Linked DNA regions of Syntrophobotulus glycolicus DSM 8271. The main gene of each other region encodes a partner of the protein of the gene in region 2 in a complex. Links are inferred from orthologs where the notes say so. Each region holds a gene or a part of one and is shown on either strand. Other genes may lie near its edges. The genes, in order: pfkA and rny.

Region 1 (15,677 bases), 150 kb from region 2 along the record:
TACTGCGATAAGCGTACCAATAATTCCGATGATCAAAGTCATAATCAATGAAAGATTATCGACAAATAAATTATGTGTTGCATGTATTTCGCTTCCATGAGCAACTTCAAACCAAATGACCAGCACAGCTCCGATCAGCATCAGAAGTGCGGCCAGAAATTGCTTATAACGAATGGAAATCCCGATGATCAATGCAGCCAGAGCCACCTCGATCGCAAACATGCCCAAGCTGATCTCATGAGCATATTCTCCAGCCTCAAAATATACTGCCCCCGTTTGAAAATACTGTACAACTAAAAATAATGAAGCCGCAATAATGGCAATTGATGATGCTCCAACGATTATTTTCCTGATGAACAGTTGTGGCAGAATGAGCAAGAGAAACGCTACAATTATCGGAAAAAGTATTAAAAAAACCATTGTGTTCATGTTGGCATCCTCTTTCCCCTCAAGTAGAATTTAGCGTAACCATAGAATACAGAAACCAGACACTTGAAACAGTCCAATGCTTCATATTGGACAATAAGAATCTCCTGTTTCTTCCAATCACTCCTTTCAATTCAATATCGCTCTATTCGACGATATTACGTTTTTTATATGAAGAAAATAGGCTTACAAGTCATGTTTATTATAATGATAATCCGTCATAATAGCAACTGATATAGATAAACTTTTCACAATGCTTTCCTAAAATTTATTGTTGTTCATCAAAACGCTCTGCCATATTCAAACTATTCTGCTAATATTATAAACAGAATCTTGCATTTCTATAAATAACCGGATTAAATTTACAAAGATTAACGCATTTTTCCATTTACCTTCAAGGAATTCTATCCTAATCTCATTTGATCAAGCAAGCAAATCAGCAATAAAAACTGGCGGTCATCCCGTCAGTTTTTATTAGCTACTTTCCCTTATTTCGCGTTTGCCAGAGCCAATATCTCAGTTACGACGATTTCAGTTGCTTATCCCTTTCTTTCTCTTCAGCCTGATATGATTTGAGCTTAGCCACCAGAGCATCTGTCAGCCGGGAAGGAACTTCTTCATAGTTATAGAAGCGGAAGGTAAATGTCCCCCTGCCCTGGGTAATCGAGCGCAAATCTATGGCATACCGCATGAGTTCCGCTTGGGGCAAATGGGCTTTAATGACTTGCTCTTTGCCGTCAGGCTCCATGCCTAAAACCTTGCCCCGTTTCGTATTCAAATCCCCGATCACATCCCCCATGAATGCTTCCGGAACACGAACCTCAACTTCGGCCACCGGTTCCAGCAGGACAGCCCCGGCCTGTTCGGCACCTTTACGGAAAGCTAGGATCGCGGCCAGCTTGAACGCCATTTCCGAGGAATCCACACTGTGATAGGAACCGTCATAAAGTGTAAATTTGACATTTGTCATGGGATAACCGGCAAGAAATCCTTCATTCATGGCTTCGCGCAAACCCTTCTCCACAGCGGGAAAATAGTTGCGCGGCACAGATCCTCCAAATATCTCTTCCTTAAATTCAAAATCCTTGCCGGGATTGGGCTCGATTTTTATCCATACATGTCCGTACTGCCCATGCCCGCCGCTTTGCTTCTTATGTTTGCCTTCAACCTTTACTGTCTTTTTGATGGTTTCCCGGTAAGGTACCCGGGGGACGTCCATCTCTACCGCAACCCCGAACTTGCGGAGAAGTTTTTCACTTACGATATCTAACTGGGTCTCTCCTCTGCCCGATAGGATGGTCTGTTTTGTCTCGGTATTTTTTTGGACACTGATTGTCGGGTCTTCATCCATCAGGCGATTCAGGGCTGTGCCCAGCTTATCTTCATCTCCCTTGCTTTTCGGCTTAATGGAGACCGGCAGACAGGGCAGGGGAAATTTGATCCCATCCAGTTTGACCATTTGGTCTTTACCGCAAAACGTGTTTCCGGTCTTCGCTTCCTGAAGCTTGGCGATCACAGCGATATCACCGGCAAATACCTTTGCGGTGTTTTCCTGATTTTTTCCTCTGAGGAAAAATATCTGGCCCATTTTTTCATCGGCTTCCCTTGTGGAATTATACACAAGCGTTTCGCTGGAAAATGAACCGCCATATACCCGAAAAAAGGACATTTTCCCCAAGTAGGGATCGGCCAGAGTCTTAAAGACCAATGCTGCTTTATCTTCAATAGGAGCCGGAGCCGGGACATAATCCACTACAAATTGGGTAAGCTCTTGCACCCCTATATTTTTTTCCGCGGAACCAAAAAGGACCGGAACGATAATATTCTGAGCCAGGGCTTTTTGCAAAACTGTTTTCAGCTCGGCATCCGTAATCTGTTCCCCGTCAAGATATTTCATTAAAATATCATCATCGGCTTCAACTACTGTTTCCAATAAAGTATCCTTAAGAATTTCAGCCTCATCACTGTATTCCGGAGGAATCTGAGACTGTAAAATATCGATGATTCCTTTAAAGTTTTCTTCTTTTCCTACAGGTATCTGCATCTGGACAAAATGGGTCTGAGGATACGCCTGCTTGAGTTCCTCAAGAATCTTTTCGGAGGCGGCGTTTTCCCGATCCATTTTATTGACATAGATGATTCTGGGCAGTTTCTTTTCCTCCATCATGTCCCAGATCATTTCCGCCTGAACCTCCAGTCCGCTTGCCCCGCATATGACCAGGACCCCTGTTTCCGCTACCCGCATCGAGCTGATCACTTCACCGATAAAATCCGCATAACCCGGTGTATCCAGAACATTGATTTTTACTCCGTTTGACTCAACAGGAACCAAAGATGTGCTGATCGAAATCCTGCGCTGAATTTCTTCCTGCAGATAGTCTGATACTGTGTTTCCATCAGCAACTTTGCCTATTCTGTTTATTGCGCCTGAATGAAAAACCATGACTTCAGCCAAAGAAGTTTTGCCACTGCCTCCGTGGCCCATTAGACAGATGTTACGAATATTGTTGCTTTCGTAGATCTTCAAATGTCATCTCCCCTTTGCTAAAATTTCTGAATATTGAAATTGATCTTATTATAGATCATTTCCCTACAATAAGATATGTTTTTTAAAAATTTGGAAAATGAGGTGTTGTCCGCTCCATTTAATTATTCTGAACTCTTAGGTATTTGCTTTGATCCGGCCGCATAAGTTGAATAAACGCAATGCTGATTTTCATTATGCCCAAGGAGATGCCCATGCCGAAGAAAAGCTTAATTCAAGGTGCCATCATTCTCTTTTTAGCGAATTTGTTTAACAGGATACTGGGCTTCATCTATCAGTACTTAATCATGAAATATGTCGGCAGCGAGGCCTATGGCTTGTACCAGATGGTCTTTCCCCTCTATATGACAATTTTAGTTTTTTCTACCGCGGGGATTCCTTTAGCGGTCTCTAAAATGATTGCGGAAAAGATTTCTTTGGGCCGGGAGGGGGATGCCGCAAGAATATTCCGGGTTGCCATCCTGCTCCTCAGCTTTTCCTCTGTTGTGGTTACCCTACTCATCTACATCAATACTCCTGTGATTGTTGCCAAGTGCTTCCCGGACGCCAGAGTTTTTTATGTCTTCAGAATATGTATTCCCGCGATCTTCATTGTTTCGGTCTCTTCTGCTTTCCGGGGCTATTTTCAAGGTCATCAAAACATGGTCCCTTCCGCCGTCAGTCAAATCTGCGAGCAATTATTCCGGATTGTCGTCGGCTTTTATTTGGCCATCAAGTTTTTGCCTTATGGTATCGAATTCGGGGCCGCCGGTCTGGCCGTTGGTATGCTGGTCGGAGAGTTCGCCGGTCTTTTCGTGATCATGATTCACTACCTGATCAGCCGAAGAAAGCGTACTCACCGTCCCCAAGCGGTTACCCGCTACCATGAGATCATCAGAGAAATGTTCGGTCTCTCCCTGCCTGTTACCGGAAGCAGACTGGTTTTCAGCGGCCTTTCCGCACTCGATGCGGTAATTATCCCCCGTCAACTGCAGGCAGCCGGTTACTCTTTAAGAAAGGCAACGACACTTTTCGGTGAACTGAACGGGACAGCCTTCACTTTGCTTGCCTTTCCCAGTGTCTTTACTTTTGCCCTGGCGACTTCTCTGGTCCCGGCCATTTCGGAAGCAGTGGCAAAAAAAGAATACAGGCTGGCCAGATCCCGCTGCTCAGACTCCATCCGCCTGACCATTCTGATTGGGCTCCCCTGTATTGTGATCATTTATTGCTTTGCCGATCTGTTTGCCGGTATTTTTAACAGCTCCGATATCGCACCGATTCTGAAACTGCTTTCTCTAGGGGGAATATTTACCTATCTTCACCAAACCACAACAGGGATTCTGCAGGGACTTGGCAAAACCCATTTGCCCCTCGTTCATTCCGTGATTGGCGGCATGATCAGAATTCCCCTGATGATTTACCTGACTGCGATGCCGCACTTGGGTCTTACCGGCACTGCCGCCGCATATTTAATCGGGTTTTTCATCGTCGCTGTTTTGAACATGATTGCTGTCAATCATTATATTAAATTGAATCTGGACTTCGAGAATATTATTCTCAAGCCCTTGATCGCCGGAGCCGGGATGCTCCTGCTGGTGTTTCTTTTCCTCCGGTTTGCCTTACAGACTGTTGCCGGCAGTCTTTTGATCTCAGTGGCCGGATTAATCGTTTATTTCAGTATTTTGCTTTTTAACGGCGGCATGCGTAAACAGGACCTAAACAAAATCCCCATTCTCAATAATCTTTTCAAATAGAAGAAATGTTCATCACCAGCCGATGTGCTTTCCTTCATTCATTAAGGTTCCCCTTAGAGCCACCTTCTGAACTTGTCCTTCCATTGCCAATAGGAAAACAAAATCAAAACCGCACCGATAATGACGAACAATATCTTATAGATCACATATAGCTTGATTACCGACAGTAAAGATAACACTAAGGCAAACAGTGCCGGTAACACAATGATGATTCTCAGATTAAGAGGCTTGCCCTTTTTTCTGGATGATAAAAAGATAAAAAATAAAACAATAAAATAGAAGAAAAAAATGCCTAATTTCATTCGTTACTCCGTTCCCTCCGGCTCCATTCAGACAATACCTTTATTTGCTCATCGTCTGTCAAGTCACTGTGCAAAGGCGTAATCGAGACATAACCGTCTTTTATCGCCATCAGGTCCGTATCCGGATCATCCTGAGATATGATTGAACCGCTGGTCCAGTAGTAGACCGGACCGAAAGCGCTTTCCTGACACTCAAATTTATTATCATAGATTGTCTTTCCCAGTTTGGTGATCTTCATTCCCTTCCAGTCTTCCTGATGACTGCCGGGAAAATTAATATTTAACAGGCTGGCTCGGCAGTTCTGAAGAAATTCCTCCTGGCCGATCCATTCCCTGATTAATCCCGCGGGTTCCGTATAATCCACCATCTCGCTTTGGGCCAGGGAAACCGCAATTGAAGGGACTCCCAATAGAACACCCTCCATGGCCGCCGCCACTGTTCCTGAATAAAAAACATCACTCCCCAGGTTCCAGCCATAATTTATGCCGGAAATCAGCAGTTCCGGCTTTTGGGAAAAAAGATCCCCCTGAAGAGCCAACTTTACGCAGTCGGTAGGTGTACCGTCAACTGCAAAACCATATACGTTTTGTCTCAGCTCATATTTTGTCACAAATAACGGCTCATGGATCGTGATTGAACGGCCTGTCGCCGATCTTTGCCCGGCAGGGGCCACTATGGTTATTTCATGCTTATTTTCTTTGCTCAATTCCTGATACAACGCCCTTAACCCGGCCGCAAAATACCCATCATCATTCGTCAGCATGATTCTCATGAAAATCTTTAATCTCCTTGCGTCCCCTTCATTCCCCAGGGATTTTCATCACCGATTGTTATTTTCCCATGATCAGAGAAAAAGCTTCCGCTCTGGTTGCCGAGCTTGTTTGAAATATTCCTCTTACTGCTGAGGTTACTGTTTTGGAGCCGGGCTTTTTAATTCCCCGTAAGGTCATACACATATGTTCAGCCTCAATGACCACCAGAACACCCCTGGCTTCCAAAGAATTCTTTATGGTATCGGCAATCTGGGTTGTCAACCTTTCCTGAAGCTGGGGCCTGCGGGCATAGCCGTCAATCACTCTGGCCAGCTTGGATAACCCTGTCACTTTACCGTTGCGCGGGATATACGCGACATGAGCCTTTCCGAAAAAAGGAAGCAAATGATGTTCACACATGGAATACATCGGGATATCCTTGACAATGACCATCTCTTCATGGTTTTCATCAAAAATCACTTGCAGGTGCTTACTTGGATCATCATGCAAGCCCGCAAAAGCTTCCGCATAAAACTTCGCTACTCTTTTCGGTGTATCGATCAATCCTTCTCGTTCAGGGTCTTCACCAATTGCTTCGAGCAGCATACTTACCGCCTGTTCCAGCTTCTGAGTATTGATTTCCATTCCTATTGCCTCCTGTTATTGCGTCAATGACTAAAAACCTTTCTTCATATTATAATACATCTAAGCAAATTCTAAAAATTCTTTGCTATGGTTAAGCTAAGCCATAAGAGGCATTGTAACAATCAACGGCAATAGAGTGCTTCTCCATATTGTCGTAAACATTCCCCAGCAGCATCCAGGCTCCCCCATTATTGGGGTTAACATCCAGGATCTTATTCAAATGGACGATCGCTTCATCCCACATTGCCCTTTTGACCAAACACACACTTAAATTATAGAGTATGGTCTGATCATCCGGGGACATGTTCAAAGCGGAGCGGTAATAATCGATGGCTTTCCTGAACCTGCCCATATGATAGAGGATAAAGCCCAGATTATTCAACATAATGTAATCATGATTATTTAAGAGGTACGCTTTCTTTAATAGGGAATAAGCCTCCTCAATTTTATTGTGATTACTTAATATTCCGGCCAGATTACAAAGGACATCGTAGTTGTGCGGTTCATATTTTAAGACTTTCCGGTAAAGTCTTATTGCTTTATTTACCTTTCCGCTTTGAGCAAGACAATACGAATTTCTGGCCAGCAGCTCTATACTCCCCCCACACCTGATTGCTTTGGCAAAGCATTTGCCGGCATAGTCTATATGATTGAGTTTAAGCAGTGTCTCCGCCTTCATCTCCCAGCAATAGGAGTCGAACGGCCTGATTCGGCAGCAGCCGCAAAAACAGTGATAAGCTTCCTGATAATCTCCTTTGGTAAAATAAAGGCTGCCCAAACGAAGATTGGCTTCAATATGCTGCGGGAAGGCTCTGATCGCTTTATTCAGGCACTCAATCGCCTCCCCTTCCTCGTCTCTTTCAAAATGAATGTTTGCCTTGATGTTCCATAGATCTGCTGTCGGTCTGTCACGGGTCAAAGCGCATTCAATGTTTTCCAGAGCTTCTCCCAGCTTTCCCAGCTCATAACAGCATTTTGCCAAAAGGGGCCAGACCTCATTCTGATTTGCCAGCCTGTGCCCATTCTGACCTATCATCACTTTACGTGACAAGTGCTGATAAGCTTCCGCCCAAGCGTCGTTCTCGATCAAAACCTTGATTTCAAGTAGAGATAACTCCTCAGTTCCTTCTTTCATTTTACCTAAAACATTTTGGTAAACGCTTTTCTTCCTGCCGGTTAATAACCAGCGGTATTCTTCCATCTTCCCGGACAAAAATGGTTTGGTCACAAGAGCCTTGCGCTGAAGATTGGCAATGAGAGATTCGATCATCATCGTCATAAACACTCCTTTCCTCTATGGGGGATATTCTTGGAAAGGAGCTTCTATCCCTCCCTGCCATGACGATTTTCAATCCCGAAATTGTGCCTGAATCAGCGGCCAAATCAGATGATGTTTATTTTTTCGTAATTATTTACGAAAATATGTATAATAACATTAATAAGAATTTTTATCATGATTAGGAGTTTATATGTTTAAAATCAGGTTGAAGCTATTGATCTTCATTTTATTCCTGTCCTTCATCCCGCTTAACGGCTGTAACATATTTAAATCAAAGGATGCAGATATCGAAAGAATATCCCCCTTATCACCCGACTCTGTCCTTTTTGATTCCCAAGCGATAAAAACTCTGACTATCAATATGATTAATCATGCCGCAAAATCCGTCTATCTTCAGCAGTTTGCCATGGATGACCAGGACGTGCTGAAGGCCCTTGTGGAAAAGGCCCATCAGGGAATAGACGTCAAAATTCTATTAGACCCCTGGCAAAGAGAAAATGAAAATACCCTGAATTACTTAAAAAATGAGAATCTTTCCGCCCAGCGGTATCCATCTGAAAAAGGACAGTATGACAGGGTAAAATATATGGTTGTTGACAACCAGACTGCTGTCTATTACGGGGCGCCTCTGACCTCCGCCGGGTTCAGCACCCATACGGTTGCTGTTCAATTGAGCGGTACCAGTGTGTCAACCATTTCTAATTCTTTCAGCAAGGATTGGGAATCTACAACAACGAACAAGCTCTCGATTGACGAGAATCCTTCTCTGATCGAAGATCAGATTACCTTTTCTGTCAACGCCGGAATTAAACAAACCCTGCTCAACCGGATCAAGGCTGCCCAATCAACAATTTGGATCGAAGTAGATCAGCTTACAGACACAGAGATTAAAGATGCCTTGATCGCCGCCCAAACACGCGGCTGCACTGTTCAGATCATTGTCAACCCTTCCTCTGCCCCCGGCGGGTCGACTTCCGTCAATGAGATGAAGAACTCCGGTATCGCTGTCCGCAGCTATAAAAACCCGGCCAACCTGCCTCTGGGCTTTAACTGGGCCATCTTTGACCAGAAGACCGTCCTCATGAGCAGCTCCGGCTGGACATATTCTGCTTTTGTCATGTGCCATGAATCCTCGATCACCATCCCGTCCCCTGATATTGCCGCTAAAGTCAGCAGTGTCTTTCAGCAGGACTGGGAGAAGGCGACTCCGTAAAAGACACCCACAAGAAAGCTAAAATGGACAGAAATTATTCTGTCCATTTTAGCTTAAGGGGGACGTTAACGAAACTATCGTCTCGTTAACGTCCCCTTTTTTTCGCCCTTTTCAGGGAATTTTTTACTTGTTGACCAGCTTATCTTCAACATCCGCTACTCTGTCCTGCAGTACGGAAATCGTCATCTCCTGAGTCCTGATTCTTTGCCGGAGCTGTTCCAAAAGATTGGACATACTCTTAATCTGCCCGATCAGCACCTCTACATTATCTGGATCTGTCTTTATCTCAGAAAATTTATTCTTTTCCTTATCGGCTCCATCTCTGGTCTCATTTAAGTATTTAAATTTCCCGTAACGGGTATTCCTCCCTTGTTCAACGGCAATGATCCCATCCTCTTCCAGGATCTGAATCGCTTTTTTCAGAGTTATGCTGGCGACCCCGGTTTCCATTTGTATTTCCGAATAGGCGGCTTCAAATTCCTTTCCTTCATTTTTTTTCGCTAATTTCTCAAAACAATCAATAAACTTTTTATATGTCTTATCCTTAAGTTTCAATTCCTTCATCCTTTCACTAAAGCTGTATTCTTTTTCACGATATTTTATGTTATTTATACTTTTTTTCTCTGATCAATATAATTATATATTCTTTGCCCCAAAAATTAAATACAAAACGATAAATATTAAATTTCAGATATTGGTTATTTCAATTCTTTGTCTATTCTGTTCATGATTTCTTCATCTATTTTGTAAGAATGTTCTTCTGCGGGAAAAACTCCGGTTCTTACATCTGCACAATAACGTTTTAAGGCTTCAACCGCTTTTATTCCTAACGTGTCATACTGTTTCACAAACTTGGGCACAAACTTATCGTATAAGCCCAATAAGTCATGATAAACGAGAACCTGGCCGCTGCACTCATTGCTCGCGCCGATTCCTATTGTCGGAATATCTATGGCTTCCGTAATTTTCCCCGCCAGCTTAGCCGGAATAGCTTCTAAAACCAGCATGAAAACGCCTGCCTCTTCCAGAGCGCGGGCATCATGAAAAATCCTCCGGGCACTGTCATAGTCCTTCCCCTGAACCTTGAATCCTCCCAATTTCGTGATGGTCTGAGGCGTTAACCCGATGTGTCCGACAATCGGAATCCCGGCTTTGACAAGGGCTGCCGCCATCTCCCTGATCTCCTCCCCGCCTTCCATTTTCACCGCGTCCGCTCCGCCTTCTTTCACCAGTCTTGCCGCATTATGCATAGCGTCCTCAATCGTCGCATAACTCATAAAGGGCAGGTCCACAACGACAAAGGTATCGTGAGCTCCCCGCCTTGCCGCTTTGGCATGGTGCAGCATTTCCTCCATGGAAACGGGCACTGTAGATTCATATCCCAGCACAACCATTCCCAAAGAATCTCCCACCAGAATCATGTCGGCCCCTGCTTTTTCTACCAAGCCGGCACTGGAATAATCATATGCGGTGACCATTGTAATTTTTTCTTGTTGGCGGGACATCTTCCAGAAATCAAGAATCGTTTTCTTCATCATCCAAACCTCTTTGTTTTTATTCTCAGATAAATATTATCCGGACCACAAGACATAAGCCTTATCTCCCAAGCATATTTTGTATTGTTACAATGTTGCTGCGGCAAGGAGGTAACTTCATGGAAAAAACATTTCAGCTTTCCTTAATCATCAAAGGTCTTCTGGTTTCTGCCGTCATTTCGCTGATTTTGTCCCTGGTCCTTTCTTTAATCTACTATTTCTCCGATCTATCTGAGTCCGTTCTTTTCAATTTTTTGTGCACCGCCCTTGGCGTTTTTGGCGGAAGCCTCTTTATTTCTTATAAAGCAGGTTCAAAAGGCCTGTTTTACGGTCTCGCCGTCGGAATTGGTTTTGTGATCTTTACGATGATCCTTTATTTCGTGTTCAGTACAACCGCTCTATCCTGGCTGGTTTTAGGCGAAAAATCCGCTGTTTCGATTTTTTCCGGGTGCCTGGGCGGTATGACCGGGGCTGTTATCCGCCGTTAGCCGGATGTCTGCTTTTGACTTTAAGATACCCCAGAATGATTATGGCTAAAATAATTGTTACCGCACTGGTCCATTGGGCAGCTGTCCAGCCAAACAAGTATCTGATGCTGTCCCCTCGGAGATACTCCAGAAACATCCTGCAAAAATTATAAGAAACAAGGTAAAAGAGAAAGATAAACCCCGGAGTCCACTTTCTGATCTGTAAAATCAGAAGGATGGCAAAAATGACGATATCAATCTGCCCCTCCCATATTTCCGCCGGCCAAAGAGGCTGAGCCCCATAGGTCTCGGCTGCTATCGTCTGTGAAGGGTAGAGGATTCCAAAATTCCCTCCGGTCGGCGCTCCGAAAGCGTCTCCATTTAACAGATTGGCATCCCTGCCGATACTCTGCCCCAAAATCACAGCCGGGGCCACTAAATCGGCAAATTCCCAAAATGGCAGCTTATTCAGCTTAACATAGAGAAATCCGGTTATTAATGCCCCGGCAATTCCGCCCTGAATAGCCAGGCCTCCATGCCAGACAGCCAGTATTTCTCCCGGGTTTGCACTGTAATAGGCCCAATCAAAGAAAAATACTTGCCAGGCCCTTGCTCCGACCAGGCCTCCGATCAGGACTAAAGGGGCAATATCCAGAATGTGAGGAATGTACTCCTCCTTTTTTTGCACCTTGGCTAAGAAAACAGCTACACCGACACTGAGAACAAAGGCCAGAACCAGAACCGTTCCATAGGCCCGGATCGGGAAACTTCCAAGATGAAACCAATATTGATGCATGTTTAACCTCCAGTTGTCCAAGTCAAGGCAATCCGGTCTCCCCGATTGAGTTCGCTTGAATAATCCGCATGCTTACCATTGACCATCATCAGCAACCTGGCATTTTCCGGTCTCTTTTCCAGATCAAGATAATGCGCCAATACATCTGCCAGAATCGGTTTTTGTTCAAAAGCCGCCGCTCTGATCTCCATCCCGTTCTCCAGAAACTCTTCACCATTCATCTCTTGACCACGATAATAGAACTTCACTTCTTTCGGCGGCAGCAAGGTTTCCTCATTATTGACGAAAAAGTTCATGGGCTCCGGTGTATAGTTTAATTGGTTTAAATTGATTCTTTTCGGAATATAGACAACATCGTCTTCCTCCTGCAGCAGGTATTCTTCCGTCTCAATTTCTCCGTTGACATAGTAATCAAGTTTACTGGAAATGATTTGTTCCGACCCATTAATCCAGATGCTCAGCTTTTTTTCTTTCATTTCCGGCAGCTTTTCCCGTTCGATGAGCTCTCCCAACGTCACGGTTTCTTCCAATTCAATTTTCGCGCCGTCTTCTAGCCAATCTTCCAGAGAGGCCTTTTTCTCATTAACCTTAAGGAGAGGAGCCAGCTCGATTTCCTGACCATTGACATAGACCTTCTTCTCCGGCAAGACTTCAAGAACCTCTCTCAGCCTGACCTTCGCATCACTGCCCTGGGTAGCGGGAACAAACTCGATGACATCATTAGGGGCTAATTGCCGGTCTAAGCCTGCCGGCTCGCCATTTACCATGATTTCCGCCTGGCCGCCCAGTCTTCCCTTGATCACCTGCATATTGCCATTTACCCAAAAGAGTAATGCCAAGCCCGGTTTGCCCGAAAAAAACCTTGGATCGAGCCCCGCGGCCAACAGGGCTTCCGCTACCGTAGCAAGATGAGTCTCAAAAATCGGAACAGATTTCTCATTTACACCGACCGTATAGTATTTTAAACCCTTATCCTCCAAGGCTGTGATCCCTATCCCTATGGGTGTAATGACATCTGCTCCCTTCAATGAGGAGTCGCCTGTAATCTGTGTCAATCTTTCTCTGATCTGAATACCTACTCTTGCTTTAGACAATTGCAGTTTCTCTGCAATGCAGTCGACCAGATTGGGAGTCAGACTCCCGCCGCCGATCAAAATGAGGGCCTGAGGCGGTTTACCGTTTAAATCCAAAATTTCCTTGCTGATTTTTTTTGCTAATTCATGGACACAGGGCTGAATCAATTCTTCGATATCTTCTTTATTTGAAATCGTCTCCTGACCGAAAAAATTACTAAAGATAAATTCCGTGTCTGTTGATAATCTTCTTTTGACATCCTCCCCTTCCTGAAAATCCAGCAGATAATGCGTGCAAATCGCCTCTGTGATTTCATCTCCGGCCATCGGGACCATACCGAAGGAAAAGAAGGTCCCTTCATTTGTCAAGGCAATATCTGAAGTTCCTGCCCCAATATCAACCAGAGCGAGGTTCATTCTCCGCATATCCTGTGGTATTGCTGCCTGCCCGGCCGCAATGGGCTCTAAAGTCAGGCTCTGCATTTTCAGTCCCACTTTTTCCAGAACGGACAACAGCCCGTCGACAACTGTACGGGGTAAGAATGTTGCGATGACTTCAACACCGATCTTTTTTCCACGCTGTCCGGAAATTCTGGATAGCTGCTCATCCTCAACACTCTGGGAAACCGTACTGTAACCCGCACAATAATAAGCGGATTCTTTCGCGGGATCGATCATGGTCTCTATTTTTTTCCTGGCTTCCTGCACTGCCTCCATTTCCAGGGCCAGAATATCTTCCTGCCGCCAATGCATAATATAGGTTTCTTCCCGGACCGCGGAAGCCGATTCTGTTTTTAACGCTCTGCCGGCGGCAGCCACAGCCACCTTATCCAAAGTCATACCGGTTTTTTGCTCAAGGCTGTTCTTCACTTCTTTAACGGCCTGGGCCACTTCTTCCACATCGTGGACCTGACCATCATACATCGCCCGTTGTCGATGTTCAGTTCTGGCACTCGCCAGGATCTCATAACCCGCTAAATTTTTCTTCAGCACCAAACCCATAACCACCCTGGTGCCGATATCCAACGCAAAAACAGTATCCATTTCCAACACCTCGTCTAAGAGCTCTGCTTCGTCTAAATTGCCAGCTCATCTGCAGTTTGATAAATCTTTTCTTTAGAGTATGGTTTGGGCGCAAAGGCAATATCCAGGCTTTTGGTGACGATTTCGTTTCCCGAAGAAGCGATCATCACTTCCGACTGTCCTTCCAGCAGGGCCTCTACGGCCTTGGCCCCCATAAGACCTGCCAGCACGGCATCCGCTGAAGAAGGAGACCCGCCCCGCTGCACATGTCCTAAGATGGTCACCCTGTTTTCAAATCCTGATTGATCTGTGAGCTGTCTGGCAATATCGATCACATTTCCAGCTCCTTCAGCCACCATAATAATGCTGTGGTTCTTCCCTCTTTGAAATCCTCTTCGCAATTTTTCACTGATTTCTTCCAGGTCAAACGGAATTTCGGGAATTAAAATCGATTCAGCACCCGTGGCCAACCCCGCGTGCAGAGCGATATCCCCACAGTTCCTGCCCATTACCTCCACCACAAAGACGCGTTCATGAGAAGTGGCCGTATCCCTTAATTTACTTACGGCCTCGACGACAGTATTTACAGATGTATCGAATCCGATGGTAAAATCTGTTCCATTAATATCATTATCGATCGTACCCGGAATCCCGACGACCTTGATCCCCAATTCGGCTAATTTTTTTGCTCCCCGGTATGTACCGTCTCCGCCAATCGCCACCAAAGCGTCTATTCCTCTGGCAATAAGCTGGTCTGCCGCCAGCTTTTGCCCTTCGGGCAAAAGCATCTCCTTGCACCTGGCGGTTTTCAGGATCGTTCCCCCGCGATGGACAATATCGGCTACAGAACCAAGTTCCATTTGCGTGATCTGACCATTGATCAAACCAGCAAAACCATGGTATACGCCAAAAATCCTCAGATTATGAAATATTCCCTTCCTGACGACAGCTCTTATCGCCGCATTCATCCCCGGAGCATCTCCTCCGCTTGTCAACACGGCAACCTTATCAACAGCCCGCATGCCTATCACTCCATATCTTCGTCATTTTTACTCCGGACTTCCCTATGAGGAATCCCGCAGAAGTTCCATGGTATTTTTCAGATTTACCGGCGATTTCAACATGATCTGATCAATATCTATTTTGCCGGAAAAAAATTGTTGATTGCAGTACCTGATGAACTCCTGTATTTCCAGTTTTTCCGGCTGAAAAACCGGTATGCTCACCGAGCTTAATAATCTGGAAGCAAACCTTTCTCCCAGGTAAGCAAAGGACAAATGAAGGCCCGAACAGGATATGGCGAACTTTCCGCCTTGAAGAATAATTGAGTCATAGGTATAGAAAAGCTCTTCTATTGTTCTCTGTTTTCCGGTCAGTTTATGCAGATCATCCAGAATGAAAAGATCAGCTTTCCGAACTTTGTTTCGGAAAGCTTTTATTCTCCCGGCAGATAAGGTGTAAGCAAATTCCCTGGAAAATTTTTCAGCCTGGTAATAAATTGTCCGATACGGTTCGTTTTGCATTTTATGATACAGACTTTTCAGCAGTTCACTTTTTCCGACCCCGTCATCTCCGTAAATGATCACAGTCTGCGGACCGTTCTCCATGGAGAACCTGTCCAGGGCCTTAAACGCAACTTCATTAAATGTGCTGATGAACACCCTTGTCACCCCTGGCAATCATTGTGCCGACGCTTTTTGACGGCAAGATTAATACGTTTCCAGATAATTGTCTATTTCCCATTGATGTACGGCAATCCGGAAATTATCGTACTCTTTTTGTTTCGCTTCAATAAACCTGTTCATAATATGCTCGCCCAAAGCTTCCTTAATCACATCGTCCCGGCCCAGCTCCTCCAGCGCTTCGGCCAGATCGCCCGGCAGGGAA
Region 2 (15,718 bases):
GCATTGCGATGATGGCTTCCGGAATCATGGGCATATAGATTGTGACAATCTCACCCTTATGGACACCGCGCGACTTGAGAACATTGGCAAATTTGTTTACTTCGGCATGCAGCTCTTTGTATGTGTAAACCTTATGGTCTCCTTTTTCCCCCTCAAAAATCAAAGCCGGCTTATTCTTTTTCCAGCTGTCTAAATGGCGATCAAGACAGTTATAGGAAGCATTTAACTTTCCATTGACAAACCATCTGGCATCAGGGTAACTCCATTCAAGAACCTGATCCCATTTTTGGAACCAGCTTAACGTTGAAGCCCTTTCCTGCCAAAATTCAAGTCTTCCTTCCGCTTCCTCAGTTCTGCTTCTGAGATGATCATTGGCCTTTTTGGATTGAAAGCTATTTGCTATATTTGTTATTTTTTGTTTGTATTCATTTCTTTCTTGTTCTGTCAAAGCCATTTTTCTTCCCTCCATCTAAAATCAATACTTTAGCACCTTTTGTTTCGCATATTAAAACTTCGTTTCATATTATGCTGAAAATTAACCAGATACCCATCTTTATCGCTATTCTCTATAGCCATTTTTATTTTCTTTAGATTATTTGCTTAGGGCTTCTCTATTACTTACTAAAAACCGCAAACTTTGTTTCATATAACAAAACGCAGTTTCTCATTTTTAATAAAAAAATTTTTATTAGTTCTGATTTAAACTCCTAAGTCGATTTAAGGTCCTTATTTCTGTTCTAACAGGTTTGTTTCTTTTCATCAAAGCAACCCTCCTACCATCAGCGTTTTACTATAAGAAACAGTGTTTCATCACCTTTAGACTATAGTATATGATCAGAAAGGAAAAAGCAATATGTTTTTGATGAAAATTATGATTTTCTTAAGTAATTTTTTATCTCTAAAACTGCCCCTTGTTTGTGACAGACGTTTTTCCCGGTCAAGAGATTTTTTTGCGTTTTCCTTCCCAGCTTATGCATTAAATTGTCCTTTTCTTTCTCAACCTGTTCTAAGAGATCCATCAGGACCCTTCTGCTTAATCTCAAATGATCAAGCTGCTTTTCCAGCTCCAGAACCCTTTTTTTGAGGCTTATTGTCTCTTGGTTTATTGTATTCATTTTCTGCTCCCAAATATAGATATATTTTATTCATATTCTATACCTGAAGCATCTTTTTTAATCCTCTTATTTAAAAAATCCCGGACAATTTCAACCGCCTTCTCAATCTCCTTTTCTTCTTGCACCAGGCCAATTCGCACATATCCTTCACCGTGTTTGCCAAAAGCCGCTCCCGGAATAAGCATAACACCGGCCTTAGCCAGGTCTTTGGAAAAAGAAAAAGAATCCTGCTGTGTCGGAACAGGAGCCCAGATATACATTGATGCTTGGGAAACCGGCATCTTCCATCCCGCCTGAGCACAGCCTGCTATCCATATATCTCTTCTTTTCTTATACACTTCCCGGTTTCGTTTTGCCGCCTCATCACAAATTCCCGATAATGCTGCCGCACCGGCGGATAATACGGGCCTGAATATCCCATAGTCAATATTGGATTTCACTGTTTCCAAAGCTTTGATGATCTCTGCATTGCCCACAATAAAGCCGAGTCTTGCTCCGGCCATATTATAGGTCTTGGACAAAGAATGGAATTCCACTCCTACCCCTTTGGCCCCCTCGGCCTGTAAGAAACTCGGGGGCTTGGGCTCTTCAAAATACAGCTCAGAGTATGCGGCATCATGGCAAACAATAATATTATTTTTTTTGGCAAAAGCAACAACCTCCTGAAAAAAATCCAGAGGTGCCGTTGCTGCCGTTGGATTATTCGGATAGTTCAGCATCATCATTTTAGCTTTTTGCGCAGTATGTCCATCGATCGATGATAAATCCGGCAAATAATGATTTTCTTCTTTCAGAGGCATGGGTGCTTTAATTCCCTCAACAAGAGCCAGCCCATCTGAATAAATCGGATACCCGGGGTCCGGAACCAGCACATAGTCGCCCTTATCCACAAAAGCCCAAAATATATGGGAAAGCCCATCTTGGGAGCCCATCAGGGGCAGAACCTCACTTTGAGGGTCCAATTCAACATCAAAACGCCTTTTATACCAATCTGCACAAGCTTGCCGGATTTGTTCCGTGCCTCTGGTTAATGTATAGTCATAAGCTTTTGAATCCAGAGCACAATCGCTGATTATTCTTTTAATCTTTTCCGGCGGCGCCATGTCCGGGGTCCCAATACTGAGATCGATTAATGCCGTACCTTCCCGAAAAATTTCTTCCTTCAATTCTTTCAGACGGGAATAGATTGATTGTTCAAATCCTTGAATTCTATGGGCAATGTTCATTCTATTACTCCAATCTCAGCAGATTTGGCGATTAAACAACTCTTTTAATCCGGCAACCGTGATTTTATCCACTCCCCAGTCGCCAATACCGATTCCCGGTTTAATGCTTTCCCCGTGAAAATCTGATCCCCCGGTAATCACCAGTCCCATTTTGGCTGCCAATCCTGTATATTTTTCTATACTCTCTTCATGATGTTCAGGATGATAGACCTCAATCCCTTGAAGTCCCGCATCTTTCCAGCGGCTTATTTCCCAAAAAAGACCTTGCGCTCCGGGATGGGCCAGTACAGCCACCCCTTTTGCCTTTCTGATCATCGCAATGGCTTCTTCGGGTTTCAGCTTGTATCTCGGCACATAGGCTTGCGTTCCTATCCCCAAATAATTGCTGAAGGCATCTTTTACATTCCGGGCATAACCCCGGTCAACCAATACTTGAGCTACATGAGGCCTGCCGATAGATACTCCCTTTCCTTTACTCTCCACTTCTTCAATGCTAATGTCCAGGCCCAATCCCCTGAGCTTCTCCACAATTTTATTGATTCTCTCCTTGCGTTTGTCTCTGATCACAGCAAGCTTATGATTGAATTCCCGGGATTCGGGATCAATCCCATAGCCGAGAATATGAACTTCCCTGCCACACCAATCTGTATTAATCTCAATGCCCGGAATAAAATCTATGTTGTATTGCAGAGCTGCTTTCTTCCCTTCGGCAAAGCCCTGAATCGTGTCATGGTCTGTAATCGCAAGGGCGCTTAAGCCTTTTTGGGCCGCGATCCTCACAACCTCCGCCGGATCCATCAAGCCGTCGGACATGTTTGTATGGCAATGCAGATCAGCTTCAATGTTCATTTTCATCTTTCTATTTGCCATCCTTTTTGCCCTTTCAGCGTAAATTAGAATATGAAGCTATTTTAGCACATCATTCAGCACTCTTTCAAAATTCTCATAGCATATTTTCTGGATTTCTTCTTCACTAAAACCAGCTTTATCTAATTCTTCCAGCAATGCCGGATACTTTGCGGCCGATTCCAAACCCCGGGGTGTTTCCTCAATTCCATCAAAATCCGATCCCAGTCCAATAGTCTCAATACCCGCGATTTCCGCAATATGGCAGATATGTTCAACCAAATCCGGGATTGACGCTTTGCCGTTCATTTTTACAAAATCAGGGCAAAAATTTATTCCGGTCAGACCTTTTCTGTCTCTTAGCGCCCGTAACTGGTGATCCGTGAGATTTCGGGGATGAGCGCATACGGAATACGCATTGGAATGTGAAGCGATAAACGGCTGATCGGAAATTTCCAGCACATGCCAAAAACAAGGTTCACTGAGATGGGAAACGTCGATTAACATTCCCAAGGCATTCATTTTCTTTATGACTTCTTTCCCGAAATTGGACAACCTGCCACAGCTCTCCCTTTCTCCTACTCCGTCACCTATGGCGTTGCGCTGATTCCAGGTCAATCCCAGGCTGCGGACTCCAAGGCGAAAAATAATATCCAGCATCCACAGATCTTCCCCCAGAATTTCTCCGCCTTCTACACTTAACAATAATCCTATTTTATCCTCCTGGCCCAGTTTGGCCAGATCTTCTTTATCCTTGACCAGACAAACATCATTTTTGTTGCGGTCAACAAAGGCAAGGGCTGCTTCGATCAGCTCTAGACCCCTGTGCCGCGCCAGAAATGGCTTGTATTCACTTTCGATATAAGCGGCAAAAAACTGCAGAGCAATATCTCCTTTGCGGGCCCTGACGAGGTCCCAGTGCCCTGTCAAAGTTTCCTCCACAAGACTCCTTTCCCCTGAAACCAACTGGCCAAGACTGTCACAATGACCGTCAATAATCCGGAATTTCCCCATAAGTACCTCCATGACCGTCAAATTAATATTCTTCATCAAGTATAAAAAACCACCTGCCCAAAGGCAGGTGGTTTTTTATACTCATTTATCTCGGCTCAACAATTAGTTTAATCGCTGTCCGTTCTTCCTCTTCAATCTGGATATCAGTAAAAGCCGGTATACAAACCAGATCAACTCCACTGGGAGCAACAAATCCTCGGGCAATCGCAACTGCTTTAACTGCCTGATTAAGCGCACCTGCCCCAATAGCCTGTAATTCGGCCCCGCCCTTTTCTCGAATGACCCCAGCCAACGCTCCTGCCACAGAATTTGGACTTGATTTTGCTGAGACTTTTAAGACATCCATTCAAAATACCTCCTATTAACCGTTTACATGTATTTCCACTTCATGTTATACATATTCGTGATATAGAAAAAAAATCCTTTTTATCCAATAAGAGTTTTTTGAATTTTTTTCAATTAATTCTATTAATTAGTTTTTTAATATCTTTGAAGAGGGAGTATCTTTTTCGCTTTACCTGTTTGAGAATCAATTTCTAAAAAGACGCCATTGATTTGGACAGCTCCGTCTGCCACATCAAATCTGGCCGGCATTTGAGTTAGAAAATTATTGATTATGATTTCTTTTTTGACTCCTAAAACCGAATTCCGCGGGCCGGTCATCCCCGCATCCGTGATATAGCCTGTTCCATTGTCCAATATTCTGGCATCGGCTGTCTGGATATGCGTATGTGTTCCCAATACCGCACTGACTTTTCCATCAAGGAACCATCCCATGGCGACTTTTTCCGATGTGGCTTCTGCATGAAAGTCAACTAAAATAATCGGGGTTTCTTCCCTGATTTTATTGACTAAAGAAATGATCATGGTAAATGGATTTTCCAGCGGGGTCATAAAAACCCGCCCGGCAAGATTAATGACCCCAATTTTAATCTTATTTTTAGAACACACCAAAAAACCCTTTCCCGGTACCCCTCTGGGATAATTGGCGGGACGGACAAGTTTATTGTCCTCATCAATAAAATGTATAATTTCTCGTTGATCCCATACGTGGTTACCCATCGTAATCACATCTACTCCATGCTGGTAGATCTCCCGGGCCACATCCTTCGTCAGACCCCTGCCGCCGGAAGCATTCTCCGCATTGGCAATGACACAGTCCAGTTTGTACTCATCCCGAAGTTCAGGCAGGTATTTCCTGATTGCCTCTCTTCCTGGTTTTCCAACAATATCACCAATAAATAAAACATTCACCCGTTTCACCACCCAATCGAACAGAATCATTATCCATTAAATACAAGTACTTTTCCCTCTTCACGTACTGCCGTAAAGCTTTTTTCAGTACCATTAGAACGAAGCACAGCCAGCATATGATTAATCACCTCGTCCTGAAAAATGATATCATCTTCCGGCAGGTTGCTTTCTTCCTGAACTAAATTTTTTCCGCATTCCATTTTGATCATCTCTACCAGAAGATTCATTTCAGTCTGAGACATGCTGGCAATATCTCTTTTAATCACCAGGATACTTGGATCAGATCCCTGAATATTCATCTCAAAAAGACTCATTTTTCTTCCTTCGATTTTATGATAGATCTCCAACGCCTGCCTAAGCTTTTTCTCTAAGCTTTCATAGTTATGATCATCCGTAACGATGAATTTTATGACCAAAGCCTGGTTTTCCCGCACACAACTCATCGTGCCTATTTCCGGATATCTCAGCAAAGCGGAAACCAACAAGTTGGCGGAATAATTGCTATAACTGCTACTCATATTGACTGGATCATGAACAGACATCTTATTTCCTTCCTATTCTCTTTCTGAATATAAAATATATCCTTGATTATTCTGCAAATATCATGAGATGTCCTTCTCGGATTGATTGGTAATATAACCCGAATCATTGAACAAAGCAGGTAATCTTTTCAGACACCCGCCTTGTGCTGGAGCAATGATCATACAAATCAAAAATTAGATCAGGAATTACTTTGCGTAATCAACAGCTCTGGTTTCCCGAATAACCACCACTTTGATCTGTCCGGGATAATCAAGCTCTTCCTCGACTTTTTTAGAAATATCGCGAGCCATTCTCGGTGCCAATACATCATCAATCTTCTCCGGATTCACAATAATTCTGATCTCTCTTCCGGCTTGGATGGCATAAGATTTTTCGACACCTTCAAAGTTCTCTGCAATTTCTTCCAGTTTTTGAAGACGTTTAATGTATGTTTCCAGTGTCTCGCGTCTGGCCCCCGGACGTGCGGCAGAAACCGCATCGGCGGCCGCAACCAATACTGCGACGATTGTCTTGGGCTCTGTATCGCCATGATGAGCTTCGATTGCGTGAATCACATCCCAGGATTCTTTATATTTCTTGGTAATATCTACGCCGATTTCAACATGAGTTCCTTCTGTATCATGATCAACAGCTTTACCGATGTCATGCAGCAGCCCCGCGCGTTTGGCAATCTGAACATCAACACCTAATTCCGCGGCCATCAGTCCCGCAAGGTGTGATACCTCGATAGAATGTTTGAGCACATTCTGCCCATAACTTGTCCTGAATTTCAAACGACCGAGCAATTTAATCACTTCGGGATGAATTCCATGTACAGCTGTTTCAAAGGTGGCTTGTTCACCTTCCTCACGAATCTTCTGTTCAACTTCTTTTTGCGATTTTTCAACCATTTCTTCAATTCTGGCCGGATGAATCCGACCGTCGACAATCAACTTCTCCAAGGCCAATCTGGCCACTTCTCTTCTTATTGGATCAAATCCGGACAGAATCACGGCTTCAGGAGTATCATCAATGATCAGGTCTATTCCTGTAAGGGTTTCCAATGCTCTGATATTTCTGCCCTCACGTCCAATAATTCTGCCCTTCATTTCGTCATTGGGTAAGGCGACAACCGATACTGTACTTTCTGCCACATGATCGGCCGCACATCTGTGAATAGCGAGAGAAATAATGTCTTTTGCCTTTTTCTCCGCCTCTTCTTTTGCCCTGCCCTCAATTTCCTTAATCATTATGGCGGATTCATAGCGGACCTCATCCTCAACACTTTTTAACAGAATCTGTTTTGCCTCTTCCGGTGTGAGTCCTGATAATCTTTCCAGTTCCGCCATCTGTTTATTGACAAGTTCTTTCAGTTCATTTTTATGTTCTTCGGCTTCTGCTTCTTTTTTAATTAAATGATCTTCTCTTCTTTCAATCGCCTCAATTTTTCTCTCCAGGGTCTCTTCTTTTTGCAGATAACGCCTTTCCATTCTCTGTAACTCACTCCGGCGTTCCCGGGTTTCTTTTTCAACCTCATTCCGGATCTGCATTACTTCTTCTTTTGCAGCTACAACAGATTCTCTCTTTTTCGCTTCGGCATTGGCCTCCGCATTTTGCAGGACCTTTTTTGCCTCTATTTCAGCAGAGCCAATCGCCTTTTCAGCAACGTTTCTGCGAACAAGCCAACCAGCAACAGCACCAACCAGCAACCCAGCTAATATGCCTAATACGCCAAATATTGCTGATGATCCCACATTTTTCACCTCCTTAGTAATAAATGAATAAATAAATTTTTATTAACACTAAAAAAAACTGGTATGACCAGCCTCTTTCATTCTAACCCAACAAGGATATACTTTTCCCTTTGTATATTTAAATATCTTTACTTGTCACGCACTCCATGTTCAAGAAAAAAATATATAAGAGAAACCGTTAAGGTTATTAATTCAAGAGACAAAGTCTACAAATTTTAGTTTAATGAAATGTAACTGCAATGTCAAGCGGCATTCCTTGAAGGAATGCCACAAAAATGTTTTTTCTATTCTTACGAATTAATTTGTTTCTCTTTTTTCTTTAAATATGATTTGATTCTTCAAGCGCTCTTTGAATAGAACGATAAGGATACCCTTTTCGGTATAATCTTTGTCCAACTTTTTGGCAGATATTCTCGGCTTGTTTTTTGGCTTCTCTTCTTGCCATTTTATTTTTTTCTTCTTCCATGTATTTAGAAAGAATGCTCTTGAGATAAGCATATTCAGCCTCTTCCGGATAAAGCCTCTCAAGCACTTCAGAAATTATTCCTTCTCCTATCCCTGAGACGACCAGTTCCTGTCTTATGCGAGCCCGCGAATACTTTCCGGCTTTTGCTCTGCAAAAGGCCTCGGCATATTGCCTGTCATCAAGATAATTCCAAGCTTTCAGCTTCTCTATCGTTTCTTTGATTTCCTGCTTTTGATAATTTTTCCCGCTCAGCCTGGTCTCAAGCTGATCTGATGTGACCATACGGCGGGAAATGATTTTCAAGGCTTCGCTTAGAGCGCTCTTCATCAATGCTCCTTTCGCTACTCTTCGCTGCTTTCCGGATCAGCTTCACTGCTTGCAGGACTCTTGCCTTTATTAACCAATAGCTTCTCGCGTATCTTTGCTTCTATTTCCTGCCTGACCTCAGGATGATCGCGTAAATATTCCTTGGCGCTTTCTCTTCCTTGCCCAAGCCTCTCCCCCTGATAGGAATACCAGGCCCCCGATTTTGTTACTATCGTTGTTTCCGCTCCCAAATCTACCAGACTGCCTTCCCGCGAGATACCTTCCCCGTATATGATATCAAAGTCCGCATGATTAAAAGGAGGGGCAATTTTATTCTTGACTACTTTTACTCTGGTTCTGTTTCCGATCACATCCTGTCCCTGCTTAATCACATCCTGTTTTTTCACTTCAAGCCTTACGGAAGCATAAAACTTCAAAGCCCGGCCTCCTGTGGTTGTCTCCGGGTTGCCAAACATGATCCCGACTTTTTCCCGTATTTGATTAATAAACACTACACAGGTCCGGCTTTTGCTGATTGCTCCCGTTAACTTTCTCAGGGCCTGAGACATCAGTCTGGCATGCAAGCCAACATGAGAATCTCCCATTTCCCCTTCGATTTCCGCCCTCGGCACAAGCGCCGCCACCGAATCAATCACTACAACATCAATTGCTCCGCTTCGAACCAGAGCTTCACAGATTTCCAAAGCCTGCTCACCCGTATCGGGCTGTGATATCAGCAGCTCATCCGTGTTCACACCAAGTGCTTTGGCATACTCGGGATCAAGAGCATGCTCCGCATCAATAAAGGCCGCAACTCCGCCCGCCTTTTGCGCTTCAGCTATCACATGCAAAGCCACTGTAGTTTTTCCTGAGGATTCCGGTCCATAGATTTCCACTACCCTTCCTCGGGGCACTCCTCCGGCTCCCAGTGCCACATCCAGAGCCAAGGCCCCGGTAGAAATGACTTCAATCGCCATTTTTGTTGAAGCCTCGCCAAGACGCATGACTGCTCCTTTGCCAAACTGCTTCTCTATTTGTCCTAAAGCGATATCCAAGGCTTTGAGTTTATCTGTACCTGACATTTCTCTGTATCCTCCTCTAATTCTCTCCAAGAAACAAAACATATGTTCGATTTATTTTATTATAATAATTCTTCAAACTTTTTGTCAAACGGTTTTTTCTGATTAGAGAAAATCTTTTCTTATTTTTCCTTATTCGAGCAAATACAACCTCAGCATATTGATTGCTGTTTCAACCGTCATGTTTCTGATGGATTTTCTGTCCCCGTTAAACAGACACCTTTTTACTTCAGTATGTTCAGAAGTCGCCAAAGCAATATACACCAGGCCCACCGGCTTTTCATCATTTCCGCCGCCCGGCCCGGCAATGCCGGTTGTTGCCAGCGCCAAATCAGATCCCAGAGCTCTTTTTACCCCTTCGGCCATTTCTTTCGCCACAGTCTCACTGACCGCCCCATATTTTCGAAGGCTTTCGGCCTGAACCCCGATAAGCTTTTCTTTGGCCTCGTTAGCGTAAGTAATCACCCCTCCAAGGTAATAATCGGAGCTGCCTGCTTCATTGGTTATTGCCCCTCCCAGCAGTCCCCCGCTGCAGGATTCCGCTGTTGAAACGGTAAGTTTATTTTGCCGCAGCAAATCTCCGGTCACAGATGCGTGGGTCTGGTTATCCACAGCAAATATCCTGCTGCCAAGCCTTTTCCTGATTTCTGCTTCTTCTGAATCCAGAAGCCTGCAGGCTTCCGATTGATCGTTTGACCTGATCGTTAAACGAAGGTCCATAAAGGTATGGCCGTCGATCAATGTGATAAAAGGATTTTTTTGTCCCAGCAGTCCCTGAAGCTCCTTTTCCAATTCCGCTTCCTGCAGGCCGAAGACTTTTAAAATCCTGGTATACAATCGCTCACAATGGTTCTCAAGTTTATGCCGCAAAACCGGTAAAATATGCTGCTCAAACATTGGCTGCAATTCACCCGGAGGCCCGGGTAAAATAACGACGGTGTGGTTTTCTTTTTCGATAATCGCCCCCGGCGCCGTCCCTACCGAATTGGGCACGATTTGAGAACCTTCGGGAAAACAGGCCTGTTTGTCCGACCCTGGAGGGGTTTTCTTTTCCGCATAATAAAAGTCCTTTATCTTTTCCATTGTTTCCTGGTTAAAAACCATTTTCAGTTCCAGGACTTCCGCAACCAGGTCCTTTGTCATATCATCGGCCGTAGGGCCCGTTCCGCCGGTGAGAAAGACCAGCTGAGACCGATGTATGGCCTGTTTTAATGCTTCTTGCAGTCTCTCCTTATTATCTCCTACTGTCGTATGGTAATCGACTTCAATGCCCAGACCTGAAAGCTGCCCGGTGATGTAATTTGCACTGGTATTCAACGTTTTTCCCAGAAGAAGCTCCGTTCCTGTCGAGATGATCTCTGCTTTCATTGACATATCCTCCTACAGGTTTGATGTATTTGTCATTATACCCTATCCTTCTTTGATCATTCCGTTTTTTCTTTGTCGGATGATTTTTTTGTCGAATCGGCGCTTCATTCCGTCAAAATAAATAAGCAAGAATACTCCTTTTGCGGTAATTCTTGCTTTCCTTACTCCGATAAATCGTTCTTATTTCTTTTTCCGGATGATCCTTGATGCCCTGATTGTTTTTCTGACCTTCCCGATATCTTTTTTGCTTAATAACTTACGTGCTTTAACAATATAATCCACCCCGGAAATTATGGTCAACACCAAAGCCAGATAAATTAAAGGCTTTCCCGGATAAATCCCCAGGTAGGAGAAAGGCCAGTCATTTAACAGCATTATACTTATGGCGATTACCTGGGAAACAGTTTTGATCTTCCCAAGCTTGCTGGCACTGATGACTACCCCATCGGCAGCCGCTATGGCCCGTAAACCTGTGACTGCAAATTCCCTGGCCAGAATGACCCAGACAATCCAGGCGTAAATTTTATGCATCTGTACAAGCGATATCAATGCGGCAGAAACCAGCAATTTATCTGCCAGGGGATCCAAAAATTTCCCCAAATTGGTCACCTGATGAAGTTTTCTGGCAATAAACCCATCCAGACCGTCGGTAGCTGCCGCAATGATAAAAATCGCCGCCGCCACGAAATTCTGATAGGCAAAATACGTCTTGCCTCCCGGCAATTTCAACAGAAGGATGACCATAAAAACCGGAACCATAACGATTCTGACTAATGTCAGGATGTTCGGAAGATTTAGCATCTTGCTTCTCCTTCCAAATCGTAAATATCTGCGTTGGTAACCGTGACTTCAATCATATCTCCGGTACTGAATTCTTTTTTCTGCGCCCTGACATAAACCTGCCCGTCTATCTCCGGGGCATCACCCTCACTGCGTCCCAGCCACTGGGTATGATCGAGCCGTTCCTCCAAGAGGACTTTGACGGTCTTTCCAATCCATTTCTTTTGATTTTCCTCAGCCTGTTCAGCCTGAAGTTCCAGCAGTCTGTTCTTTCTGTCCTCCCGCACTTCTTCAGGAACCTGATCCTTTCTCATTCCGGCCGGAGTATTTTCTTCGCGCGAATAGGCAAAAACACCTAAGCGATCAAATTTCATTTCCCGGACAAAATTTTGCAGTTCGGCGTATTCTTCTTCTCCCTCTCCCGGGAACCCGGTAATAAAGGTCGTACGCAAGACAATATCAGGTATGGCTTTTCTTAATTTATTGATCAGCCTTTCGACATCCTGCTTCAAATATCTTCTGTTCATTTCCGTAAGGATTTTATTATTGGCATGCTGCAAAGGAATATCCAAATATTTGCAAATCTTGGGTTCCTTCCTCATCACTTCAATCAATTCATCCGTGAACACTTCCGGGTAACAATAAAGAAGCCTGATCCATTCAATTCCGTCAATCTCTGCGATTGCCGCAAGCAGATTAGCCAATTCCAGCCCTTGATAGATATCCATACCGTATCTTGTCGTATCCTGAGCCGTAACGATGATTTCTTTCACACCCTGCTCAGCCAGCCACGCTACTTCCCCAAGAATAGATTCTTTTGTCCGGCTGCGGTAAGAACCTTTAATCTGTGGAATGACACAATAGCTGCAACGGTTATTGCATCCTTCCGCAATTTTAATATAGGCATAATGACTTTCTTCAAACCTTTGCCGGGGCATTTTTTCATCGTAAAGAAAGCTCTGTGTTTCTTGCCAGGTGAGCAAACGTTTGTCTTTTGCTTCCTCGATATGATCTAGGATATTGGCTAGGTTGCCATCGCCCAGAACCATGTCCAGTTCCGGGATTTCCTCAATCAGCTCTTTACCGTAACGCTGTGCCATACAACCTGTAGCAATGACTTTCTCGCAAATCCCATTTTTTTTATACTCCACCATTTGACAAAGCTCATTGATTGATTCCTGTTTCGCTTCATCAATAAAGGTACAAGTATTAACAATGATGATATGGGCTTTGGCCGGCTCGTCAACCAGCTGATATTTTCGGACCAAAAAACCTGCTAAAACTTCGCTGTCAACTTGATTTTTGGGACAGCCCAAATTAATCACCGCGACTTTTTTCTTCAACTGTCCACTCCTCGATTTTAATCCGTCAAAAATACTTGCTTAATTTGAATGCTTTCGGAAAATGACCTTATTAATTATATGCCTATTTTTTCATAAAATAAACAATCTATTTCAAGCTCAGCTTAAGGGACTGTATCCATGGGTTCCAATAATCCGCTGTCCCTCTTCACTGAAGATAAAGTTCAGAAAAGACTGGGCCTGTTCACTGAGCGGTGAGCTTTCGCTGTAGACATAATATAAGGGCCTGATCAGCGGGTACTTTTTCTCTTTCATCGTCTTGACCGTCAATTCAACCCCATTGATCTTTAAATCCTTGACTTTATCATCAACAGCACTGAAAGAAACATAGCCGACAGCATTTTGGTTATTGCTCACAGCTTCCACAACAGCACTTGAGGAGTTGCAAACGGTTCCCGCTTTACCCGCTTCTTTCCCCAGCAGCTTATCCCGGAACACTTCAAGAGTTCCGGAACCTTCCTCCCGGTTCAATAATAAAATGGGGGCGTCCTTTCCGCCTACTTGATTCCAGTTTGTCATCTTCCCATTGTATATCCCTTGAATTTGTTCAATGGTTAACTCTGAAACAGGGTTATTCCGATTAACAACTATAGCCAAACCGTCATAAGCAATTTTCACAGCTACAAGGCCTGTTTCCTCAGGTCTCAGTTCGCGGGACACGGCACCGAAATCTACGGTTTTGTTCTGTGTTGCCTGAATGCCCAGCGCCGTATCTCCTCCGGAAACATTAATCAATACCTTAGGGTTTTTGGTCATAAAAATCGAACCTAAATCCTGTGAAAGAGTCTGGGCCGAGGTGGATCCGGCAATCGTGACCATACCGCTGATCGCTCCCGGTCCCCTGCTGACAATTTCGTTCGTGACACTCTCTTTATTACATCCTGCCATAACCAGGGAAAAGACTAAACACGCCGGCAATAGCAGTCTCATTATTCGTCTTGACTGTCTCATAAAACATATCTCCTAAGTTTTTCATAAAAAAATGCCTCTGCTCAAGGCATAAAAAATCTCGTCCAAAGTCTCTGCTCAGCTGATGCTATCATTTTTTGCCAGAGATTCCGGAGTAATCACATAATTTCTGACCACTTGTTTAGATGAACCGAGGGGCGCGAGCTGGGTTCCGTTAACCTTGATCATCAAAGCTCCCGCATTACCAACGGTCACAAATTCTATCTTTTCTTTCCCCTGAAGATTCTGTGTTTCCCCTTGAACCTTATAACCGTCCACAACAGTTTTGCCGTCGACTTTGACCTGAAGCCAGCAATCTTCTTTAAATGTCACCTCTGCAACCAGGCCATCTGTTTTTTCTGTTTCCGAACCCTGCGGGTTTACCTGATCGCTTTCATTAGAAGGAGAGGAGCCCTCCTGGGTCTGGGGGGAAGCAGGCAAAGGCGCGGGGATATATCCGCCGATATCAGGTTTTTCCTTGATTTTTGTGATATAGGTAATCCCCACCACAAACCCTATGGCGATAAAAGCCATCGTGAACAAAACAGCGGGCTTAAACCAAACTGAAGAACTGGGAATTGGGGATAATACCTTCTCAACTTTCTCTTCCTCATCTTTAGGAAACGAGGAATTAAACATCTCAATGATTTGATTGGAATCAAGACCTAAAAATTTGGAATAGGTCCTCAGAAAACCTCTTGCATATGTTGTCCCGGGAAGTGCGGAATATTCTTCTTCCTCCAAAGTTTTTAAATAGAAAGGCCTTATTTTAATCTGTTTTTCGACATCTTCAAGGCTTAATCCTTTCTCTTTTCGGGCTTCTTTGAGGAGGATTCCTTCACCCGCCATTTTAATCACCACCTATATAGATACAGAAATACTTTAAATATCCAACTGTTATTGCCAAAAATCTATTAAAAATGCTTTTCCTTCTTTATTATATCTTATTCTTCAGCAAAAAAATTTATTCTGCAAAAATTTTTTTATTCCTTCTTCGATCAGCAAATTTTTTTGATACTTTTTATTTATGCTTGATTTTCTTCAATACTCTTATATTTTTGTTCAAATTGGCTCCAGCTTAACAGAACTTCCCTCGGTTTAGAACCTTCATAAGGGCCGACCACTCCCTTTTCTTCCATGAGATCCATCAATCTTGCTGCGCGGGTATATCCAATTCTTAATTTTCTCTGTAAAAGAGAAACCGAAGCCTGACCATTTTCCAGAAATACTTTCGCCGCCTGATAAAACAATTCATCTTCAGGTTGCTCCACCTTGTTCTTGGTTTGAATACTCCGTTCAGGTATTTCCATATAATCAGGCACTGCCTGCTTCTTTAAAAAATCAACGATATTTTTCACTTCCCGGTCGGATAAGAAGCAGCCCTGGACTCTGAGCGGCTTGTTCATCCCGATAGGGTTATAAAGCATGTCCCCTCTGCCTAAAAGCTTTTCTGCTCCAGCCATATCAAGAATTGTCCTGGAATCGATTTGTGAAGACACGGCAAAAGCAATTCTGGATGGAATATTTGCTTTTATCAAACCGGTAATGACATCGACAGAAGGCCTTTGGGTCGCGACAATCAGATGGATTCCGGCCGCTCTGGCCATTTGGGCCAATCTGCAAATCGCATCCTCCACATCTCCCGGCGCTACCATCATCAAATCTGAAAGCTCATCTAT

Evidence for each region.
Region 1: rny (region 2) and pfkA share a complex: the UniProt entries of both Bacillus subtilis proteins name them as parts of the possible RNA degradosome complex. The link is inferred for Syntrophobotulus glycolicus DSM 8271 from one-to-one orthologs.

The regions. Positions count from the first base shown.
Region 1 is NC_015172.1:2,076,323-2,091,999, forward strand. What follows is about bases 12,829-15,677. They hold pfkA (6-phosphofructokinase), read right to left. Parts: upstream 14,813-15,677; coding sequence 13,844-14,812; downstream 12,829-13,843. Other genes in these bases: SGLY_RS10315 (cell division FtsA domain-containing protein), read right to left, coding at 12,829-13,811; SGLY_RS10325 (DnaA ATPase domain-containing protein), read right to left, coding at 14,855-15,451; glnA (type I glutamate--ammonia ligase), read right to left, coding at 15,500-15,677. Outside these bases: SGLY_RS10255 (NADH-quinone oxidoreductase subunit 5 family protein), read right to left, coding at 1-429; fusA (elongation factor G), read right to left, coding at 947-2,953; spoVB (stage V sporulation protein B), read left to right, coding at 3,166-4,704; SGLY_RS10270 (hypothetical protein), read right to left, coding at 4,758-5,006; 5'/3'-nucleotidase SurE, read right to left, coding at 5,003-5,779; GTP cyclohydrolase I FolE, read right to left, coding at 5,838-6,404; SGLY_RS10285 (tetratricopeptide repeat protein), read right to left, coding at 6,496-7,677; SGLY_RS10290 (phospholipase D-like domain-containing protein), read left to right, coding at 7,874-8,896; SGLY_RS10295 (hypothetical protein), read right to left, coding at 9,020-9,460; panB (3-methyl-2-oxobutanoate hydroxymethyltransferase), read right to left, coding at 9,595-10,431; SGLY_RS10305 (TIGR04086 family membrane protein), read left to right, coding at 10,551-10,919; lgt (prolipoprotein diacylglyceryl transferase), read right to left, coding at 10,906-11,694; more of SGLY_RS10315, read right to left, coding at 11,697-12,828. UniProt on the Bacillus subtilis protein: Catalyzes the phosphorylation of D-fructose 6-phosphate to fructose 1,6-bisphosphate by ATP, the first committing step of glycolysis.
Region 2 is NC_015172.1:2,228,835-2,244,552, forward strand. Bases 5,458-8,347 are described here. They hold rny (ribonuclease Y), read right to left. Parts: upstream 7,732-8,347; coding sequence 6,184-7,731; downstream 5,458-6,183. Other genes in these bases: SGLY_RS11005 (hypothetical protein), read right to left, coding at 5,485-5,997; SGLY_RS17160 (regulatory protein RecX), read right to left, coding at 8,051-8,347. Also shown: acs (acetate--CoA ligase), read right to left, coding at 1-454; SGLY_RS10975 (hypothetical protein), read right to left, coding at 870-1,115; SGLY_RS10980 (aminotransferase class I/II-fold pyridoxal phosphate-dependent enzyme), read right to left, coding at 1,142-2,341; SGLY_RS10985 (PHP domain-containing protein), read right to left, coding at 2,357-3,211; SGLY_RS10990 (dipeptidase), read right to left, coding at 3,248-4,201; SGLY_RS10995 (stage V sporulation protein S), read right to left, coding at 4,287-4,547; SGLY_RS11000 (TIGR00282 family metallophosphoesterase), read right to left, coding at 4,682-5,455; more of SGLY_RS17160, read right to left, coding at 8,348-8,524; recombinase RecA, read right to left, coding at 8,539-9,585; SGLY_RS11025 (competence/damage-inducible protein A), read right to left, coding at 9,715-10,950; pgsA (CDP-diacylglycerol--glycerol-3-phosphate 3-phosphatidyltransferase), read right to left, coding at 11,131-11,751; 30S ribosomal protein S12 methylthiotransferase RimO, read right to left, coding at 11,745-13,073; SGLY_RS11040 (phosphate ABC transporter substrate-binding protein), read right to left, coding at 13,191-14,042; SGLY_RS11045 (helix-turn-helix domain-containing protein), read right to left, coding at 14,118-14,888; SGLY_RS11050 (FtsK/SpoIIIE family DNA translocase), read right to left, coding at 15,065-15,718. UniProt on the Bacillus subtilis protein: Endoribonuclease that initiates mRNA decay. Initiates the decay of all SAM-dependent riboswitches, such as yitJ riboswitch. Involved in processing of the gapA operon mRNA, it cleaves between cggR and gapA.